Regions from separate parts of the Arthrobacter sp. P1_B9 genome, predicted to be linked through region 1. Evidence: riboswitches for the same ligand, from Rfam matches in the RefSeq annotation. Region 1 holds a riboswitch; each other region holds the start of a gene.

Evidence for each region. A riboswitch is a leader RNA that binds a small molecule or an ion and turns the genes downstream of it on or off. The one in region 1 is predicted to bind cyclic di-AMP.
Region 2: another riboswitch for cyclic di-AMP. It lies ahead of AC1D1A_RS18035 (NlpC/P60 family protein); the one in region 1 lies ahead of AC1D1A_RS09190 (aggregation-promoting factor C-terminal-like domain-containing protein).
Region 3: another riboswitch for cyclic di-AMP. It lies ahead of AC1D1A_RS10290 (hypothetical protein); the one in region 1 lies ahead of AC1D1A_RS09190 (aggregation-promoting factor C-terminal-like domain-containing protein).

The regions. Positions count from the first base shown of each region.
Region 1 is NZ_JBFUAA010000005.1:86,978-93,217, forward strand. Features, by position in the region: gene AC1D1A_RS09175 (hypothetical protein) at 1-719, opposite strand, end outside; gene AC1D1A_RS09180 (response regulator transcription factor) at 962-1,702, shown strand; gene AC1D1A_RS09185 (sensor histidine kinase) at 1,724-3,334, shown strand; cyclic di-AMP (ydaO/yuaA leader) riboswitch at 3,518-3,677, shown strand; gene AC1D1A_RS09190 (aggregation-promoting factor C-terminal-like domain-containing protein) at 3,677-4,516, shown strand; gene AC1D1A_RS09195 (bifunctional glycosyltransferase family 2/GtrA family protein) at 4,677-6,110, shown strand; gene AC1D1A_RS09200 (glycosyltransferase family 39 protein) at 6,111-6,240, shown strand, end outside.
Region 2 is NZ_JBFUAA010000015.1:134,428-140,667, forward strand. Features, by position in the region: gene AC1D1A_RS18015 (molybdopterin molybdotransferase MoeA) at 1-767, opposite strand, end outside; gene AC1D1A_RS18020 (DUF6457 domain-containing protein) at 764-1,051, opposite strand; gene mobA (molybdenum cofactor guanylyltransferase) at 1,073-1,744, opposite strand; gene AC1D1A_RS18030 (HNH endonuclease) at 1,839-2,339, opposite strand; gene AC1D1A_RS18035 (NlpC/P60 family protein) at 2,559-3,317, opposite strand; cyclic di-AMP (ydaO/yuaA leader) riboswitch at 3,613-3,782, opposite strand; gene AC1D1A_RS18040 (M23 family metallopeptidase) at 3,919-4,740, opposite strand; cyclic di-AMP (ydaO/yuaA leader) riboswitch at 4,745-4,958, opposite strand; gene AC1D1A_RS18045 (iron-dependent transcriptional repressor DtxR) at 5,109-5,804, opposite strand; gene serC (phosphoserine transaminase) at 6,160-6,240, shown strand, end outside.
Region 3 is NZ_JBFUAA010000006.1:37,525-43,764, reverse strand. Features, by position in the region: gene AC1D1A_RS10310 (phosphatase PAP2 family protein) at 1-337, shown strand, start outside; gene AC1D1A_RS10305 (DedA family protein) at 340-1,083, shown strand; gene AC1D1A_RS10300 (response regulator transcription factor) at 1,089-1,766, shown strand; gene AC1D1A_RS10295 (sensor histidine kinase) at 1,759-2,766, shown strand; gene AC1D1A_RS10290 (hypothetical protein) at 2,912-3,598, opposite strand; cyclic di-AMP (ydaO/yuaA leader) riboswitch at 3,606-3,808, opposite strand; gene AC1D1A_RS10285 (hypothetical protein) at 4,010-4,258, shown strand; gene AC1D1A_RS10280 (cation:proton antiporter) at 4,255-5,460, shown strand; gene AC1D1A_RS10275 (DNA alkylation repair protein) at 5,519-6,223, opposite strand.

The sequences.
Region 1 (6,240 bases):
TACGCGCTTCCTTGCAGCACCACGTATTCGGCGTGCACTGCCACGGAAAGCCCGCTGCCCATCCCCCCGGCAGCGAAGTCGCCGGGACCGCCCTGCCCCGGCATGCCGCCGCCCGCGAAACCACCTTGCGCGGAACCGTCTTGCGCTGAACCTGGCGCGCCCGGGGCGAAACCCTGGCCGCCGGGTCCGCCGGCGCCCGCCCCGCCGGCCGCACCGGTGGCTGCCGTTGCGCTTGAGGTGAGGGCATAGACGCCCGCCCCGGCGCCGACGGCCAGGACTGCGGCGGCTCCGGCGACGGCGAGCCCCCGCTTGAGGGTCCATGGCTTTGCCGCCGAGGCCGTCTTGGCGGAAGTTCCCGGCGCGCCCCAGCCTGTGGCTGCGGCGGGCACAGGTTCCTGCCGGGGCATGCCCCGGGCCGGCTCCGATGTCGGAACCGTCCAAACCGGCGGTGCGCCCCAGCCGCCGGCAGCGCCTGCTTCCGGCCGCCCGGCGTCGGAGTGTCCGGCGTCAGCGTGTCCGGTTTGGACTGTTCCGGCGTCGGTGGGTCCGGCGTCAGCATGTCCGGTTTGGACCGTTCCGGCGTCGGTGGGTCCGGCGCCGTACTTCCAGGCAGTACGGGGTGTGGTTACCGGCGCGGGCGCCGCTGGCGCGCCGGTGGTGGGCGTGGGGGCTGGCTCGGGGGCTGGTCCGGAACCGGCTCCGGGATGCTGACCGCTCATGGTATTTCTCCTTTAGGGTGCGGATCGGTGTTCACCCCAGAGTGGTGAGCGATCCTGTGCCTGGGCTGTGCGGGCCGACAGCCCGGCCTGTGACGTTGGCGCCGGACGGTAAAGGGGTTTGAACATGGCCGGTGCGGCCCGTACGGTCCCGCAACGGCATCCAGCTCGCTAGGCTGGGATTCACAGGTGCCGCACAGGGTCCCCAAAGCCCCGCCTAACCGGCAGATCGGAGAGTTGTCCCCATGGCCACTTCGCACTCCATGACCAACAACCTTCCCCAGCTCACGCATCCGGACGGCTCCCCCATCCGCGCCCTCGTGGTGGATGACGAGCCCAGCCTCTCCGAGCTCATGAGCATGGGGCTCCGGATGGCCGGCTGGTCTGTGGCCGTAGCCGAGGACGGGCCCGGAGCCGTCCGGCTAGCCAAGGAGTTCCGCCCCGACGTGCTGGTGCTGGACGTGATGTTGCCCGGGTTCGACGGCGTCGAACTGCTGAACAGGATCCGCGCGTTCGCGCCGGAGGTGCCGGCGCTGTTCCTCACCGCCAAGGATGCCGTCCAGGACCGCATCACCGGACTGGCGGCCGGCGGCGACGACTATGTCACCAAGCCGTTCAGCATGGAAGAGGTGCTGCTGCGCCTGCACCGGCTGGTCCAGCGCTCCGGAGTGGCTGCCATGGACACCGCCGAACTCGTGGTGGGAGACCTCGTGCTCAACGTCGACACCCGCGAAGTCACCCGGGCCGGTGAGGAAATGCACCTGACCGCCACGCAGTTCGAGCTGCTGCGCTACCTCATGGAAAACCCGAAGCGGGTCATCAGCAAGGCCCAGATCCTGGACCGTGTCTGGGACTACGATTTCGGCGGCCAGGCGAACATCGTGGAACTGTACATTTCCTACCTTCGCAAGAAGGTCGACGCCAACCACGCTCCGATGATCCACACGGTGCGCGGAGCCGGGTACGTCCTGAAACCGGCGGACTGATCCGTGCCCTCACTTTCCGGCATGACCCGCGTCCCCGGACGCGACTGGCGCAACCCGTCGACGTGGCATTTGCGCACCCGGCTGGTCCTGGTCGCCATGGCGCTGCTCGTGGCCATCTGCGGCGCTGTGGGCTTGTTCAGCTACGCCTCCATGGACCTCTTCCTCACCCGGCAGCTCGACACCCAGCTGGACCAGGCCTCGCACCGTTCGAGCGAGTTCGGCCGGCCCTCCTCCGACGATTCGGGCAGGCGCCCCGACCCCCTCGAAGCCCGGGGACAGGGCGTCGGGACGCTTAACGCACGGATAGTGGACGGCGAAGTCAGCAGGGCCGGGTTCCTGGCCGGGGACGGCGCGGTCAAGAGCCTCTCCCCCGCCGACAACAAGGTTCTCCTGGCCCTCACCCCGAGCGGCGTGTCCGTGGACCGCAGCCTTTCGGCCGGCGCCTACCGGCTCACGGCGGCGCGAACACCGTACGGTGACGTGATTGTGACCGGACTCCCGCTGGCAGAAAAACAAAGCACCCTGGCCTCCCTGGTCTGGACCATGGTGGTGGTGTCCGCAGGCGGGCTCGTGCTGATCGGGCTCGCCGGCACGGCCCTGATCCGGCGGACCATGAAGCCGCTGGAACAGCTCTCCGAGGTTGCCACTAAGGTCTCCCGTCTCCCGCTGGACGCCGGCGAGGTGGCGCTCGGGGTCCGCGTCCCGACGTCGGCGGCCCATCCCGGAACGGAAGTGGGCAGCGTGGGCTACGCGCTGAACAAGATGCTGGACAACGTCTCCAACGCTCTCGAGGCGCGGCAGGAGAGCGAGATGAAGGTCCGGCAGTTCGTCGCCGACGCCTCGCACGAACTCCGCACCCCGCTGACGGCCATCCGCGGCTACACGGAGCTGATGCGGATGACCGAGCATTTCACCCCCGACGGCGAGAGGTCCCTCGCCCGTGTGCAAAGCCAGTCCGAGCGGATGACCACGCTCGTGGAGGACCTGCTGCTGCTGGCGCGCCTGGACGAGGGACAGCCGCTCAAAATCTCCGACGTCGACCTCACCCAACTGGCCATCGAGACGGTCAGCGATGAGAAAGTCATGGCCCCGGACCGCATCTGGCAGCTGGAACTTCCGGACGAGCCCGTGGTGGTGCGCGGTGATGCGACCCAGCTTCACCAGGTCCTCGCCAACCTGCTGTCCAATGCGCGCAAGCACACGGAACCCGGGACCAAGGTGGTCACGGGCGTCATGCGCTCGGCTGACGGCAGTGCCGTGGTCACCGTGACAGACAATGGCAGCGGCATCGCCCCGGAATTTATCGGCCGGGTCTTCGCCCGCTTCACCCGGGCCGACGCCTCGCGCACCAATCCGGCGTCGAACCCCGCAGCCGTCCCCGCCGATTCTGCCGTCGCGACGGCCAGGGTCGGGTCCGGGGCCGCCGCACGCTCGTCCTCCGGCGCCGTTTCCGGCAGCCGCGGAGGTCACGGCACGGCGACCGCCGCGCCGACGTCCGAGGGCACCAGCGGGTTGGGCCTGTCCATTGTCCAGTCGATCGTGGAGGCCCACGGAGGAACAGTCGAGGTCACGTCCCGGCCGGGCCGCACGGAGTTCGCCGTGCGGCTGCCCGCCTCGCCGCCGCCGGCGTAACCGGAACGGCCGCCGCCGGCGCAAACGACCCGGACGGTCGACCGGTGAGCCCGGCGCAACCCGACACCCCGGCACTGTGACTCCTGTTACCAAAATGTGACTTAAGCGGCCGGGTCCTGTAGCGTCGTTAGCGTGCGCCGCCATCGGTGCCGCATATCCGGACGGACGCCAAACTCTGCCGCTTCCCGGATTCCGCTGGACCAGGCAGAGGCGGGGGACCCAGAGTTCCCGGGCAATCTGCTTTCATGCGCCCTCGGGGTGAAGCCGACACGTGATGTTCCGTGCGGCCGGATGACCTCATCCGAACCCGACAGCTAACTCCGCCGGCGTTGAGAGGCCACCATGACTGAATTCCAGGTACAAACACGCCCTGACGGCGGTTCGCATTCCCGCTCAGTTGGCGCCGCCAAGTCGCGCCACCGCGCCGAACCGGTCAAGCAGGCATCCGCCCTGTCGCGGTTCGCCGCCGGGCTCGGTGTAACCGGCCGCCGTGCCGCCGTCGTCACCGCCGCGTGCGCGCTGCTGCTGGGTGGCGGCGCCGCCAGCCAGGCGGCAGAGCCGGGCGCCCACACGGCGAATGTTGCGAGCCAGACGGCCACGATCGCCGACCCGCTGGCCAAGCTCAACTTCGAGCGGGTCCAGGTGGCTGGGCCGACCGCTGCCACGGAAAAGAACGTGGCTCCCCAGATCTCGGAGGTTAAGGCAGCCGAAGCGCTGATCCACGCGCCCGCTGCTGCCGCACCGGCAGCCGCGGCAGCACCTGCTCCGGCACCCGCGGCAGCCCCCGCACCTGCTCCGGCTCCCGCGGCAGCCCCCGCTCCGGCACCGGCAGCCGCTCCGGCACCGGCACCGGCAGCCGCGCCGGTCGCAGTCGACGACCCCGCCGGCGCGCAGGCCTACGCCGCGTCCCAGCTGGGAAGCTATGGCTGGGCACCCGGCCAGATGCAGTGCCTGCACAAGCTGTGGACCAAGGAATCCGACTGGAAGACCACCGCCACGAACGCCAGCAGCGGCGCCTACGGCGTGGTCCAGTCCCTGCCCGCCTCGAAGATGGCGAGCGCCGGCGCCGATTACATGACCAACTACCGGACCCAGATCAACTGGGGCCTGAACTACGTCAAGTCGCGCTACGGTTCCCCCTGCGGTGCCCTGAACTTCCACTACGCACACAACTGGTACTAAACCGGCACTAGCCGCCCCCGCCCTGGAGGCCCCGGATCCGCATGGATCCGGGGCCTCTTTGCGTCTCCACGGCCGGACCGGCCCCGGCGGCCCGGACTTCCACAGCCCCCGCACAGCTTGACCCTAAAGCCCTCATATGGGCCGCCGGGAAAGTTGAGCCATGACATTCACAGACCAGGCCACAGGAACCCTGCCCCGCTCCACGGCGACGCCGGCCGGCCCGGCGGCCCCCGGGGCACCCTCGGGGCTTGCGCTGGCCGACGCACCCGTCCCGGGCCCGATCGCTGGGGCCCTGACCGGCCCCGGCGGCCGGCGCACGGCCATTGATACGCGCGCCAGCACGCCCCTGCTGGACGTCACCATCCCGGTCTTTAACGAGGAACGGGACCTCGAGGCCTGCCTGCGCCGGCTCCACGCGTACCTGCTCGGCGCCTTCCCGCATTCCTTCCGGATCACCGTGGCGGACAACGCCAGCACCGACGGAACGCTCAAGGCCGCGGAACGGGTAGCCCGCGAGCTGCGCGAAGTGACGGTGGTCCATATGGCAGAAAAGGGCCGCGGAAACGCACTCCGCAAGGTGTGGCTGGCCTCGCCGTCGCCGGTCCTGGCGTACATGGATGTGGATCTTTCCACTGATCTGGCGGCCCTCGGCCCGCTCCTTGCCCCGCTCATTTCCGGGCACTCCGACCTGGCGATCGGGACACGGCTGACCCGCAACTCCCGCGTGGTCCGCGGACCCAAACGGGAATTCATCTCGCGCAGCTACAACTTCCTGCTCCAGGCCCTCATGGGCGCCCACTTCAGTGACGCGCAGTGCGGCTTCAAGGCGATCCGGGCGGACGTGGCCCGGCAACTGCTTCCCCACACGCTGGACAACGCCTGGTTCTTCGACACCGAGCTGCTGGTCCTGGCAGAAAAGTGCGGCCTGCGCGTCCACGAAGTCCCGGTGGACTGGACCGACGACCCGGATTCCAGCGTGGACATCGTCCAGACGGCCCTCGCGGACTTGCGCGGCATGGCACGGTTGAGCCGGGACCTGGTCTCGGGCAGGATCCCGGTTCCCGACCTGCGCGCGGCCCTGGCCCGCGGACCGCTGCCGGCCGCCTCGCGGGCACAGGAACAAAGCCCCGGCGGAAGCCTCTTCGGACAGCTCGTCCGCTTCGGCAGCATCGGGGTGGCCTCCACCCTGGCCTACCTGGCGATTTTCCTGCTCTGCCGCGGGTTCATGGACCCGCAGCTGGCAAACTTCCTCGCGTTGCTCACCACCGCCGTGGCCAACACTGCGGCCAACCGGCGCTTCACGTTCGGCATCCAGGGCGGCAGCCAGGCGGCTCGCCACCATTTTGAGGGGCTGCTGGTCTTCGGCATCGGGCTGGCCCTGACCTCGGGCGCACTCGCCCTCGTTCACGCCGCGTCGGGAGCGGCCCCGGACCGCTGGCTTGAACTGCTCACGGTCACCGCCGCCAACCTGGCCGCCACGGCCGTGAAGTTCCTGCTCTTCCGGTTGGTGGTTTTCCGCCACAGGCCCGCCGCTGCCGTTCCGGCGCCCGGCGCCCCCGATCCTTCCCTCTCCCGCACAGAAAAGGCCAAGTAAATGACGGCAACCATTAGCCCCACCGCCGGAGCCCAGGGCGGTTCCCCGGCCGGCAGGCCGCCGGCCGCCGAGGAACAGCCACACCCGGTTCCCGGAGACGGCGGGACGGCGCCCCATCTGCCCGCGTCCC
Region 2 (6,240 bases), on a different contig from region 1:
CCGGCCAGCGCGGCGAGGGCCAGATGGGCCGGGTTCAGGACCGTGCCGCGCTGGATCAGTACGTCCCCGGCGGCGGCTTCCTCCCCGGCCTTCCTGATGTGGTCGCCGTTGCGCGGGTCTCCCGGCTTCGCGGTGCCGCCCAGCTTCAGGACGGGCAGGCCGTCCTCGTCGACGTCGATGATGCCGCTTTCGCTGCGCAACACGGCCTTGGCCCCGGGCGGGATGAGGCCGCCGGTGGCAATCGGGCTGGCCTGATGTGGTGCCAGACGCTGGCCGGGTTCGGCCAGGATCCAGGGGCCGCTGCCGTTGACGGCCCAGCCGTCCATGGCAGAGGAAGCGTAATGGGGCATGTCCTGCCGGGCAACGACGTCCGCCGCGAGCGTCCGGCCGAGCGCCTGCCGCAGCGGAACAGGGGCGGCCGGGATGGGAACGGCGCACTCGAACGCGAGTTGCCGGGCCTCCTGCCACGTGTGGGCCAGGTGCCTGTGCGGCTCCGCGGCAGTGTCCTCGTCCGCGGCGTCCTGGTCCGCGGCGCCCTGGTCCCCTGCCTCCTCGTCCGCTGCATCCTGGTCCGCAGTGTCTTCGCCCGCTGCATCCTGGTGCGCCGCGATGTGAGGGCCACCAGAGCCGTCTACGGGAGCCTCTCCACCGCCAGTTCCGACGCCATTTCCGCCGGTATCGTTGACGCCATCTTCACCGCCATCTCTGACGCCATCTCCACCTGCGGCGGTGGTGGGGCCGTTGCCGTCCGGGGCCGCAGCCGTCATGCCCCGGAAGTTTCGGCGGCTGCGTAGTCCTTGGCGAGCCGGCGGGCCACGGCCATCGCGGACTCCATGGACACGGAGTCCGCGGCCTGCCCGGAGCCTGAGGCCAGGCCGGCCGCAAAGCCGGCAATGAATGTGGTCAGCGGTGCCGCCGGGCGCACCACGGAATGGGCGGCCACGCCGGCCAGGGCGAGGACCTCATTCACGTCAATCTCAACGTCGTCCAGCTCCAGGGCCTGGAGCAGGGCACGGCACCAGTCTTCCAGTGTTTCGTCCTGGCTTTTCACCGTTTGCCTCCATGGTCGAGTTCAGCTGTGCAGAGCCGGGCCGGAGCCCGGACCGCCGTCGGGAATCCTGCCGGATACCCCCAGTGCGGACGCGTCATCCCAGGTGTCGACGTCATCCGTGGAACCCGGGGGAACGCGAACTTCCCGCACGTCCAGCCTAGCAAGAAGGGCGAACACCGACGCGTTTTCCAACCGGTCCCGGGACGCGGCGTCCGCGACAGAACGATGTAGCACGGCCGTGCCATAAAAGCCCGCGAGCGGCTGTTTCCGGCCGTCGGCCGAGACGGCCATGACGCCGTCGGCCGCGTCCCTTTCCGGCGTGCCTGCACCGGACGCGGCCAGCGCCTCGGCCAGGGCATGGACCGCGCCTTCCGACCGGGGCATGTCACACGCCAGGACGAGGGTATAGGGCGCGGCTACTGCGTGCCGGCTCGCGTGATCGGCGGCCAGGGCGGCCAGCCCCGCCGCGATGGCTGCGGCCGGACCCGCGAAGGGCGGCTCTTCCCGGCAGGTCAGGACGCCGCCGGGCAGGCCCCCGGGGTCGGGGCCCACGACGACGGTGCGCCCCGCCGCGCCGGCGGCCCGCAGTGACCGCTCCAGGAGGGTGGCGCCGTCGTAGACCAGCCCGGATTTGGGCACGCCGCCGAGGCGTGAGGACCGCCCCCCGGCGAGAATGATGGCATCGAACTCCATCGTTTCAGCCTAGCGCGGCGCCAGCGGCCACCGAACAAGCCGTCACGTGCGCCGGCAGCGTCTTCACCGGCTGATCAATCAGCAAGGGGGCAGATCAGGCAGCCGATTCAGGCAGCAGGAACGGATCCCAGGCCGGCGTCGGCTTCTCGAGTTCCTTGATCTGCCAGATGGCACCCTTTGGCGGGCCCGGAACAAAACCGATCTTCCAGCCCATCTCCGCCGGCGTATGGTCGCTCTTGGCGTTGTTGCACCGCAGGCACGCCGCCACCAGATTCTCCCAGGAGTCGGCCCCGCCCCGCGATTTGGGCTGGATGTGGTCGATGGTGTGGGCAGCCTTGCCGCAGTACGCGCAGCGGTGGGCATCCCGGCGCAGCACGCCGCGGCGGCTCACCGCAGTCATCGTGTTGTACCTGGGCCGGATGTAGCGGTTCAGCAGGATCACGGACGGGCGGCCCAAAATGTCCTGGGGGCCGACCACGGGGTCGTCCCCTTCGGCCACCACGCTGGCCTTTCCGGTCAGGACAAGGACGAGCGCCCGGCGGAAGGTGATGACCGCCAGCGGTTCATATCCAGCATTCAGAACGAGAGTGCGCATCCGCATACCTCTTCACGGCCGCACCCGCCAGCGGCACGAGGGCCGGCTGCCCTCTGCATGGTCGGGCTATGGATCGACAACACAAGAGTAAACACTCAAGTGCCGGATCACCGAATATTTTTTCACCGGTGCGGTCCCGGGCGCGGAAAGTTCACTGCACGGCAACGCAAAAGACCCCCGCCTGCAGGCGGGGGTCTTTCGGAATGCTGGGGTTCGTGCTTAGGCGCCGACGCGGATGAAGACCGGGCCGGAGCCGACGTTGACGCTGTACAGCGCGGTGGTGCCGCCGTTCCAGCCGCCGTGCACTGCCATGCCGTTGCCGACGTAGACCGCGATGTGAGCCATGCCCACGCCGCCGTTCTGGTAGTAAGCGAGGTCGCCCGGGCGTGCCTCGGCGGCGCTCACGGTGCGGCCCAGGGACAGGTAACCTGCCGGCCAGCCGTGGTAGTGGATGCCTGCCGCGGCCAGGGCGTTGGTGGCGAGGGCGGTGCAGTCCTGCGCCACGCCGATCTGTGCGTAGGCAGCGGCGGCGATGGTCGCGCCTGCGCCGCTTCCGATGCCAGCGGGGGCCTGGGCAGCGACGCCGCCGCTGACGCCAAGCTCGGTGCCGCCGGCGCGGGTGGCCGTGGCGTCCTGGACCTTGACAACGGGCTTGGGAGCCTCGACAACGGGAGCCGGCGTGGTGGTCACGGCGGGCTTCTCGTAGGAGATCGCGATGGTGGAAGCGGCCGAGATGGTGGCCGGAGCTGCGGACTGGACTTCCAGGGCCGAAGCGGAGGTGGATTCGCGCTGAACATTGGTTTCAGCAGCGTTGGCTGCGATTCCGCTGGTCAGGACCAGACCGGAAGCTGCGGCGATGACCGCAGCCTGACGGCCCACGCCGCCGGCGTTGTCGCCGACAGCCTTAGCAATAACAGCCAGCGAGTTGGTCTTGGTGACCTCGGCGCGGTGCCGTGCAACGTTTGCACGAGTAGTCATTAAGTTCTCTCTTTCGTGATCCTTGGACCGCGCGCTTTCGGGCGCGGACTGAGGACGCTCCGGCATCTTGGGGGTACGCCGGATCGCCCCGAAATGGGTTACTTAGCGAAGGGTGTACTGCGAAGACGCGCCAAAAGCGGAAACTGCATGCTGTCCGGGCTCGCTAGAGATTGAGCCTGCGGAACGTGATCCAATCCGGGCGCCGGCAAGGGCGGCACGTGATGTGGATTCCAGCGGGCTCGACAGAGCCTCGCCGGTGCGCATGCGCGCAGAATTGTGGCGTGAAGACACGAAAGTAGCCTCTCCCAATGCCTACGAGGTGAGCTGTCGGATTCGGATGGGAGTCACCCGGCCGCGCTGCTTCCTGGGAAGCTTTGCGACTTAACCCCAAGGCCTTCTTTCGAAGGCCAAAATTGGTTCCCCCGCCCCTGCCAGACGATGTAATGCGAACGGACCTTGAGCGGTGGCAGAGCTAGGCAATCCACTCAAGAGCGCCAACTTCGGAAAAGTTGGCGTGCTTCAAACCCTACAGCAGTCCGGATCCAATGTCACATTCAGATCACGGCGTGTCACAGGAAGTTGAGAGCAGCCCATCGTCTTTTTAGAGCCAGCCGAGCGGGTCAACGACATCGCCGTTGACCATCACTTCAAAGTGGAGGTGGCAGCCCGTGGAGGCGCCGGTGGTTCCGCTCATGGCGACGACGTCACCGCGGGAAACCTTCTGGCCGACCTTGACCGAGGCCGAGGACAGGTGGTTGTACGTGGTCTCCAGGCCGTTGCCGTGATCGATGACCACGCGGTTCCCCCCGCCGAAGGGATGCCAGCCGTTGAAGGTCACGGTGCCGCTGGCGGCCGCGTGGACCGCCGTGCCGCACTGGGCGGCGAAATCCTGGCCGCGGTGGAACTCCCCCGCGCCCCCGGTAATGGGGCTGACACGGTAGCCGAAGGGCGAGGCCGTGACCAGCTGGTCGAGCGGCGCACCCAGGGTGCCGGCCGATGCCGCGCGGGTGATGGTGCCCACAGACTGGGCGCTCAGCAGCTGCTTGAGTTTCCCGTCCGGATCGCCCTTCGTGGTGACGGCCGTGCGGTTGAAGTCGACTTTGGCGGCGGCGGCAGCGGTGACATCCGGCTGCACGGCAGCGGAGAGCGCGCCGGACCCGCCCGGATTCGAAGCCATCACCGGGCTCGTGACGGGGACCGTCACGGTCAGAACCAGACCAGTTGCGGCCAGGGCGATCCCGGCCTTCTGCCCGACCCCGCTGGCCGCGGCAAAGTCCGTGACCTGGCGGAACGGACTGCGACGGCGACGGCGTTCATCCCGGTGCACGTCCCGCGGGCGTTCGGCCGTGTGTGCGACGACGGGACGCGGCTCCGGTGCGGGACCGGTCGCGCGGCGACGGCCCCTGGAGGTCTGGGTGGTCAAGAACGGTTCCTCTCTGGATGGCCTGCGAAGTTAGCTGTCGGATTCGGGTCAGAGAGATCAAAGACCCGGTCCGCCGTTGCAAGCAGCCACGCACAGATGCATCCCAGGGGATCCTTCGGTGGAAGCTGCTTGCCGCTGACGGACTTCACCCCAAGGCTGCCGAAGTAGCAGCCGAAAGTGGTTCCCCCGCCCCTGCCAGGAGGTAGTTCTGCGACTGATCCGCTGGCAGGGCTCGGCTTCGGATCAGGTAACGCTTTGGTATCGGTACTGGGCACTAACTATAGGCGATTAAGCCGCCCGGTAATAAATCCGTAACCGCAATTGTGGACAACTCATGGGTCGTCCCATGACCGGCGCGTAGTGGCTGGTCAGGCGACTGTTACAAAGACGTGCGCGGCAACCTCGGGCGGCAGTTCCAGGGCACCTTCGATATCGGGGACGCGGACCGAGATGTACTCCCCCACCCGCTCCAGCGAGACAAGCGCGCCAGGCCTGATTCCGCCCTCGTCGAGCTGGGCCAGAAGCTCCGGCTCCACCTGGATCGGCTCCGCGAGTCGGTTGACCGTAACCCGGGAAGTTACCCCGTAGCCGGCCATGGCCTCCAGCAGGTTCACAGGCCTGTCCACGGGGGCGCCATTGGGAACGCCGCCAAGATCCGCAAGCCCCGGAATAGGGTTTCCGTAGGGCGAGACTGTCGGGTGGTTGAGCATCTCGAAGATTCTTCGCTCGACGCGTTCGCTCATGACATGTTCCCAGCGGCACGCTTCCTCGTGGACGTAGGCCCAGTCGAGCCCGATCACGTCCGCGAGGAGGCGTTCGGCCAGACGGTGCTTGCGCATGACACCGATTGCACGTTTCCGTCCGGTTTCCGTCAATTCAAGGTGCCGGTCGCCGGAAACAACCACCAGCCCGTCGCGCTCCATCCGGCCGATCGTCTGGGACACAGTGGGGCCGGAGTGGCGGAGCCGTTCGGCGATGCGGGCGCGGAGGGCAACGATGTTTTCTTCTTCAAGTTCCAGAATGGTCCGAAGATACATCTCCGTGGTATCGATCAGATCCGTCATTCAGCTCAGCTCCTCGAGCGCAGTCCTAGCGTCATTCCCACCGTACCGCGTGCGGGCTGCATGCAGGATGCGCCCAGGCGGGAACCGCCGTACGTTCGCATGCCAGCCTAGCCTATTTTGAATTACTCCGGATAATCTTTCGATCGACCTGGAGCTATTATCCCAGCCCCAGCCGGCCGTCCCCGGCGTCTCAATGACCGGACTATGACAGGCCTTTTTCCGTATCGCCGGGAGCTGTCAGGCAAAATAAAACAGGCAGAATGAAACAGGCAGAATGAAAAGGGGGGTCCGTGGTAGCCATCCCTGCCCGCCACCTCCCAGCCACGCTACGAACCAGCCGAAAATTGGAGCCACTGTGAGCGACACCAGCATCACGATCCCCGCCAACCTCCTGCCCAAGGACGGACGGTTCGGCGCCGGCCCGTCCAAAGTCCGG
Region 3 (6,240 bases), on a different contig from region 1:
GCTGTTCGATCCCCTGGCTCCGGAAACGGGTTCCAACAGCTTCCCGAGCGGCCACGTGTCCTTTGCGGTGGCACTGGGATTCGCAGTGTACTTCCTGGCCCGTGGAACCCGCTGGGCCAAGGTCACGGCCCTCGCGGCGGCCGTGATGGCCCTCGTCGTAGCCTGGTCACGGCTGTACATCGGCGTTCACTACCCCACTGATGTCGCGGCGTCGTTCCTGGCCTCGAGCGCAGCCGTTGTCCTGCTCGCGGGACTGTGGAACCTTCTCGCGCCGCGGATAGCGGAGCGGATTCGTGCCCGTTCGGGCAGCCGGCCGCTGGGCAGTGAGGAGAAATGAGAATGCCCGCCATGGACGTTTTTGCCGCCCTTCCGGCCGTCCACGCCGCCGCAACACTGTCCCTGCTGGACCCGGCAAGCCTGCTCGCCGGGTTGGGCCCGGCCGCCCTGGGTGTGATCGCGGTGATGGTCTTCATCGAGTCGGGCGTGCTCTTTCCCTTCCTGCCCGGCGACTCCCTGTTGTTCACAGCAGGACTTCTGCACCAGCAGCTGCAACTGACGTTGCCTGTGCTGATCGGCGTCGTCACCGCGGCCGCGGTCGCCGGGGACCAGGTCGGTTACATGCTCGGACGGAAATTTGGCCGGCGATGGTTCAAGGACGACGCCCGGATCCTGAAGACAGCGCACCTGACCACCACGGAGGACTTCTTCCGCCGCCACGGCGGGGCCGCCGTCGTGCTGGCCCGCTTCGTCCCCATGGTCCGGACGTTTGCTCCGCTGACCGCCGGGACCGCGCGCTATGACTACAAATCCTTCACCCTGTGGAATATCACCGGCGCCGTCGCGTGGGCAGCCTCCGTGACGATGCTTGGCACCTGGCTGGGGCACTTTGACATCATCGCCAGGAACATCGACGCCATCGTCGTGGCCATGGTGCTCGTCTCCGTCGTGCCGGGGGTGGTGCAGCTCCTCAAACGCCGCCGGAACTCCCGCGGCGCAGCCGCAGCCGCAGACAAAGCCGCCGGCGACACGGCAGAAGAACCCGGGGCCGGACTGCGGACTGAGGAAATGGCCGCGGAAGAATAGCTGACATGACCTCCGCTGACCTTCCGTCCCTGCTGCTCGTCGAGGACGACGCCGTCCTGGGACCGCTCATCGCCGAGCTCCTGGACCCGGACTACCGGGTCCAGTTGGTCACCAACGGCCGCGACGGCCTCCACCAGGGACTGACCGGGAGCTGGGACGTCATGGTGGTGGACCGCGGGCTGCCCGGCATGGACGGCATCGCCCTCATTACGGCTTTGCGGTCGAAAGGCATTGCCACGCCCATCCTGATCCTGACCGCGCTGGGCGATGCCGACGAAAAAGTCAGGGGCCTGGACGCCGGCGCCAACGATTACGTGACCAAGCCGTTCGACGCCGGCGAACTGGCAGCACGCCTGCGCGCACTGACGCGGACTTTCACTCCCCCGGCCCCGGCACCGGTGGCGATCGGGGACTGGGAACTGGATCCAACGCAGCGCTCCGTCCGTTCCGTCTACGGGCAAACGGTGTCACTGACCGCAAAGGAAGGCCAGCTGCTGGCTGCCCTGGCCGCGGAACCGGACCGCGTCTTCACCCGGGATGAGCTCCTCGCGGCGTGCTTCCACGCCTCGGAACAGCCCGGCGTGATCGATACCTATGTTCATCACCTGCGCCGGAAGATCTCCAAAGCAGTGATCCGCACGGTGCACGGCCTCGGATACCAGATCGGCGAAGCCCATGAGTGACGGCCGGCCGGCCGGCGGAAATCCGGACCACTCCATCCTGCGCAAGGCTTCCCTCAAGGTCGCGGTGCGGATCAGTGCTGCGTGCGCGGTCATGGTTCTCGGGCTGCTCGCCGCCACGGCGCTATACCTCACGAACCAACTGGCCCATCCTGAAGTGCCGGGCTCGGCGGCGGCCGGGACGGCCTACACCTACCTGGATTCCAAGGACGTCCTCGAAGCCATGATCATCGCCGGGGTGGCGGGAATCCTGCTGGCCGGAATCGTCGGGTGGCTCAGTGCGCGCAGCGCGATTCGTCCCCTCAGTGATGCCCTGGCAAGGGAGCGGCGTTTTGTCCAGGACGCCAGCCACGAATTGCGCACGCCATTGACCATCCTGGACACCAGGATCCAGCTGGCCCAGCGCAACACTGTGCCCGGCTCCAGGCAAAGCCACGACCTGGCCCGGATCCGGGAGGACGCCGCGACGCTGACAGGGATTGTCAACGAACTGCTCCTCGCGGCAACCGCGGAGGCCCCGGACCGTTCCGCGCCCCCTGCCGACCTCGCCGACGCTGCCGCCAGCGTCGCCGGCAGCCTCCAGCAGGTGGCAGAGCAGCGCCAGGTGCGTCTGGAATTCTCCGCCGATGCCCGGCCGCTGGCCCGGATCGAGAAGAATGCGCTGCGGCGTGCCGTGCTGGCCCTGGCGGACAACGCGCTGGCCCACACGCCTCCGGGCGGCCGCGTGTCCATCACGACCTCAATCGAGCAGAAGCGCGCCGTGATCACGGTGGCGGACTCCGGGACCGGAATCACCGGCGTCGATCAGGCCCGGATCTTTGACCGGTTCGTGCGGACGGCCGGCACCGGCACCTCACAGGGACAGCGGAGCTTTGGCATCGGCCTGGCCCTGGTCCGGGAGATTGCTGTCGCGGCCGGGGGCACCGTCGAGGTGGCCGCGACGGGCGACGAGGGAACCGTCATGAAGTTGACGCTTCCGCTCATGGGCAGCGGGAATCCCTGAGGTCCATCCGCCGGGGAAAGATATGCCATCGGGATCCCGGACTCCCGAATGCGGAGACAGGAAAGACCGGCGGTCGAGTTGCCCCCAAGGGAACTCGAGCGCCGGTCTTTCCGGACTGTCTGGCCCCGGGTCGGGGCCGTGCGGCTTAGGCGCGGACGAACGTCACGCCGCCGGTCGCGGTGAGCCAGGACAGCGGGTGGACCATGGTCTGGTTCTTGCCGTTCATGCCGCCACTGACCACCTGGCCGTTGCCGGCGTAGATGCCGACGTGGCCGGACTGGACCACCATGTCACCGGGCTGCGGCGTCGCCACAACGGTTCCAAGGCCAAGGAACGCGCGGGGACCGATGTCGCCAACGGGCTTACCCGCGGCGCCAAGGGCCTTTTCCACCATGGCGGTGCAGTCCTGGGTGATGCCCACCTGGCTGTAGGCGGCCGAGAGCATGATGGCGTTGCGTCCGCCCGCGGGCGCCGCGGCCGGCGCTGCTGCCGGAGCTGCTGCCGGAGCGGCCTGCACCTGGATGACCGGCTTGGCCGGAGCCTTGGGCGCTGCCGCCGGGGCTGCAGCGGGAGCCGGAGCCGGTGCGACGGGCTGTTCGATGACCGGCGCGGCAACAGAATCCACTGCGGGGCGCTCGAAGCTGATCTTGACGCTTGAATCGGCGCTGACGGGGGCACTGACCTGTCCGGTGACGTCGACGTTCGACGCCGGAGCAGAGTCACGCTGCACGGGGGCGGTGGCGGCGTTGGCGGCCATTCCGCTGGTCAGGACCAGGCCGGATGCGGCGGCGAGGACGGCGGCATGGCGCGCAAAAGTATTGACTGAAGTCATGAAAAATGTAGCCTCTCCCAATGCCTGCGAGGTGAGCTGTCGGATTCGGATGGGAGGCACCCGGCCGCACTCCCGGGCCCGTCGTTGCGGGCACTGTGCGGCTTCACCCCAAGACCTGCATATCAGCAGATCAAAAGTGGTTTCCCCGTCTCTGCCGGACGTTGATGCGAGTTACCCCCGGGCCGCGGCAGAGTTAGGCAATCGGCTGGGGAGCGCCCGTATCGGAGACAACAGGCACTCATCAACCGTAGCGCGAACCGCACCCGAAAGTCACATTCAGGTAACGGAGCCGTGATGCCGGGCCGCAATTTGCCCATAGGGCGGCGCCGTTTCCGAACATAGGATGATGCCATCAGCACCACCGGAAGCGGAGGCCCGAAAATGAACAGCCATTGTGTCGCCATCTGCCAGTTGAGCACTCAGCCCCAAGAGGATTTCGACGTCAACACCGAGCTGCTGATCCTCGACGGCGGGGACGTCCACGTGAGCACATGGGACGCGGAACCGCGCGACGGGGGTTTCGACGAGCACATCCTCAATGACCGGGTGGACGCGCTCGGGTACATGGTTGTCAACGACTGGGCTTTCCTGGACGGCAAGGCCTATGCGGTGGTGGAACGGCGGTCAGGCCCGGCGCCGGCCGGCCGCCGCGAACCGTGACCTTCCTGTCGCTGGCGCTGATCGCCGTCATCGCCTTGGCTGGCCCCCTGCTGGCCCTGCCGGCGCGCTGGCACTTGCCTGTCATGCTGGGTGAGCTGCTGGCCGGCATCGCGATCGGGCGCTCAGGCCTGGCCCTGGTGGACCCCGCGGACCCGACGTTCACCCTGCTGGCCAATATCGGGTTTGCGCTGATGATGTTCGTGGCAGGCACCCACGTTCCCGTGCGGGATCCGCACATCCGTGGCGCCCTCGGCAAAGGCTCCCGCCGGGCGATGGTGGCCGCAGCGGCAGCGGTGGTGATCGGAACCGGCATCGGACTGCTGTTCGGGACTGGACATGCTCCCCTCTACGTCGTGCTGCTGGCCTCCTCGTCGGCCGCCCTGGTGCTTCCAATCGTCGATTCCCTGCGCCTCGGCGGGCCAGATGTCGTCGCTATGACAGCGCAGGTGGCAATAGCCGACACAGCCTGCATTGTGGCGTTGCCGCTCCTGGTGGATCCGCCCCACGCAGTCCAGGCGGCGCTGGGTGTCCTCGCGGTGACCGGGTGCGCGGTAGTGCTCTTTGTCGGCTTGCGCTGGCTGGAGCGCCAGGGAATCCGTCGGCGCGTGCACCGGCTCTCGGAAAGCCGCAAGTTTGCCCTGGAGCTACGGATCCAGCTGGCCGTGCTCTTCACCCTGGCCGGTGTCGCGACGTGGAGCAATGTGTCTGTGATGATGGCAGGCTTTTCTTTCGGCCTGGTGATGGCTGCGGTCGGCGAACCGCGGCGGCTGGCCCGGCAACTGTTCGCGCTCAGCGACGGCTTCCTGGGTCCGCTCTTCTTCGTGTGGCTGGGTGCATCGCTGACGCTAAGGGACCTGGCCGGGCACCCGGACATGATGGCCCTCGGCCTGTTGCTGGGGGCCGGGGCCCTGCTGGCCCACGCCGACCTGGCTTTCCTGGGACTCCCGCTGTCGCTGGGGGTGTTGTCGGCGGCCCAGCTTGGCGTACCGGTGGCTGCGGCGAGCATCGGCACGCAGCTTCAGGTCCTGCTCCCAGGCGAGGCCGCGGCCCTGCTGGTGGGAGCGCTGGTCACCATAGCCGCGGGCGCCGTCGCCGGGTCACGGGCGGCGAGGACTTTCGCGGTCCCGGCAAATGCCGGCGGCAAGTCCGGAAATTCCGGCAGCGCCGTTGGGCAGGGCGATCCGGGGGGTCCGAAGGCCTGACAGTCCGGATGTCTAAATGCCTGGGCCAAAGCCGAGCCGGCGGCGAAATTTCGGAGGGTCATTCTCCAATGGACGTGAATTGCAGCTCCGGCCTCCACTTTGCCATCTCTGCCAGGACCCGGGAGACGGCATCCCGGACAGCTGTGCCGTCGGCGTCGAACGTCCCGCCCGGCTCGCCGAGCACCGCGTTGGCGTGCCGGAGGAACCTGTCCCAGTCCCCCGCGCCCGCGCGCAGCGCCAGCAACGGCGAGAGAAGCGCGGCCCGGCGCAGCCAGGCGTCGGGCTCGCGCACCCACCGGTCCAGCACGCTGTCGGCCCGCACCCTGGCCAGAACATCGAGTCCGTCCACCAGGGGCCCGACGACGTCGACGGCGAGCGGATCCACAAGGTCCCGCACCCGCGCCTGCCGGATGAAGCCCTCCAGCCGGGTGAGGTCGGAGTTGGTCAGGAGCTTCACGTTGGCCTGCAGCAGGACCACGGCGGCCAGCCGGCGCTCGAAAACCGGCGCGGCCCCCCGGCCGGAGCCTCCGAGCCCGGAGCCCCACAGTTCGGAACTCAGCGCAGTGACCTCATCGCGGGACAGCCCGGGATAGCGGCGGCCGGCATCCCGGACCGTGCCGCGCACGGCGCCCACGGACGTGCCGTAGAACCGGAGGCCGCTGCCCGCCGGCTCCGTTTCCAGCCGCGCCTGAAGCTGTTCAGCGCGGCGCCAGGAAGCTTCGCGCTGCAGCGAGAGGTCGATGAATTCGCCGGCATCACTCACCTGTCCATTCTTTCCCC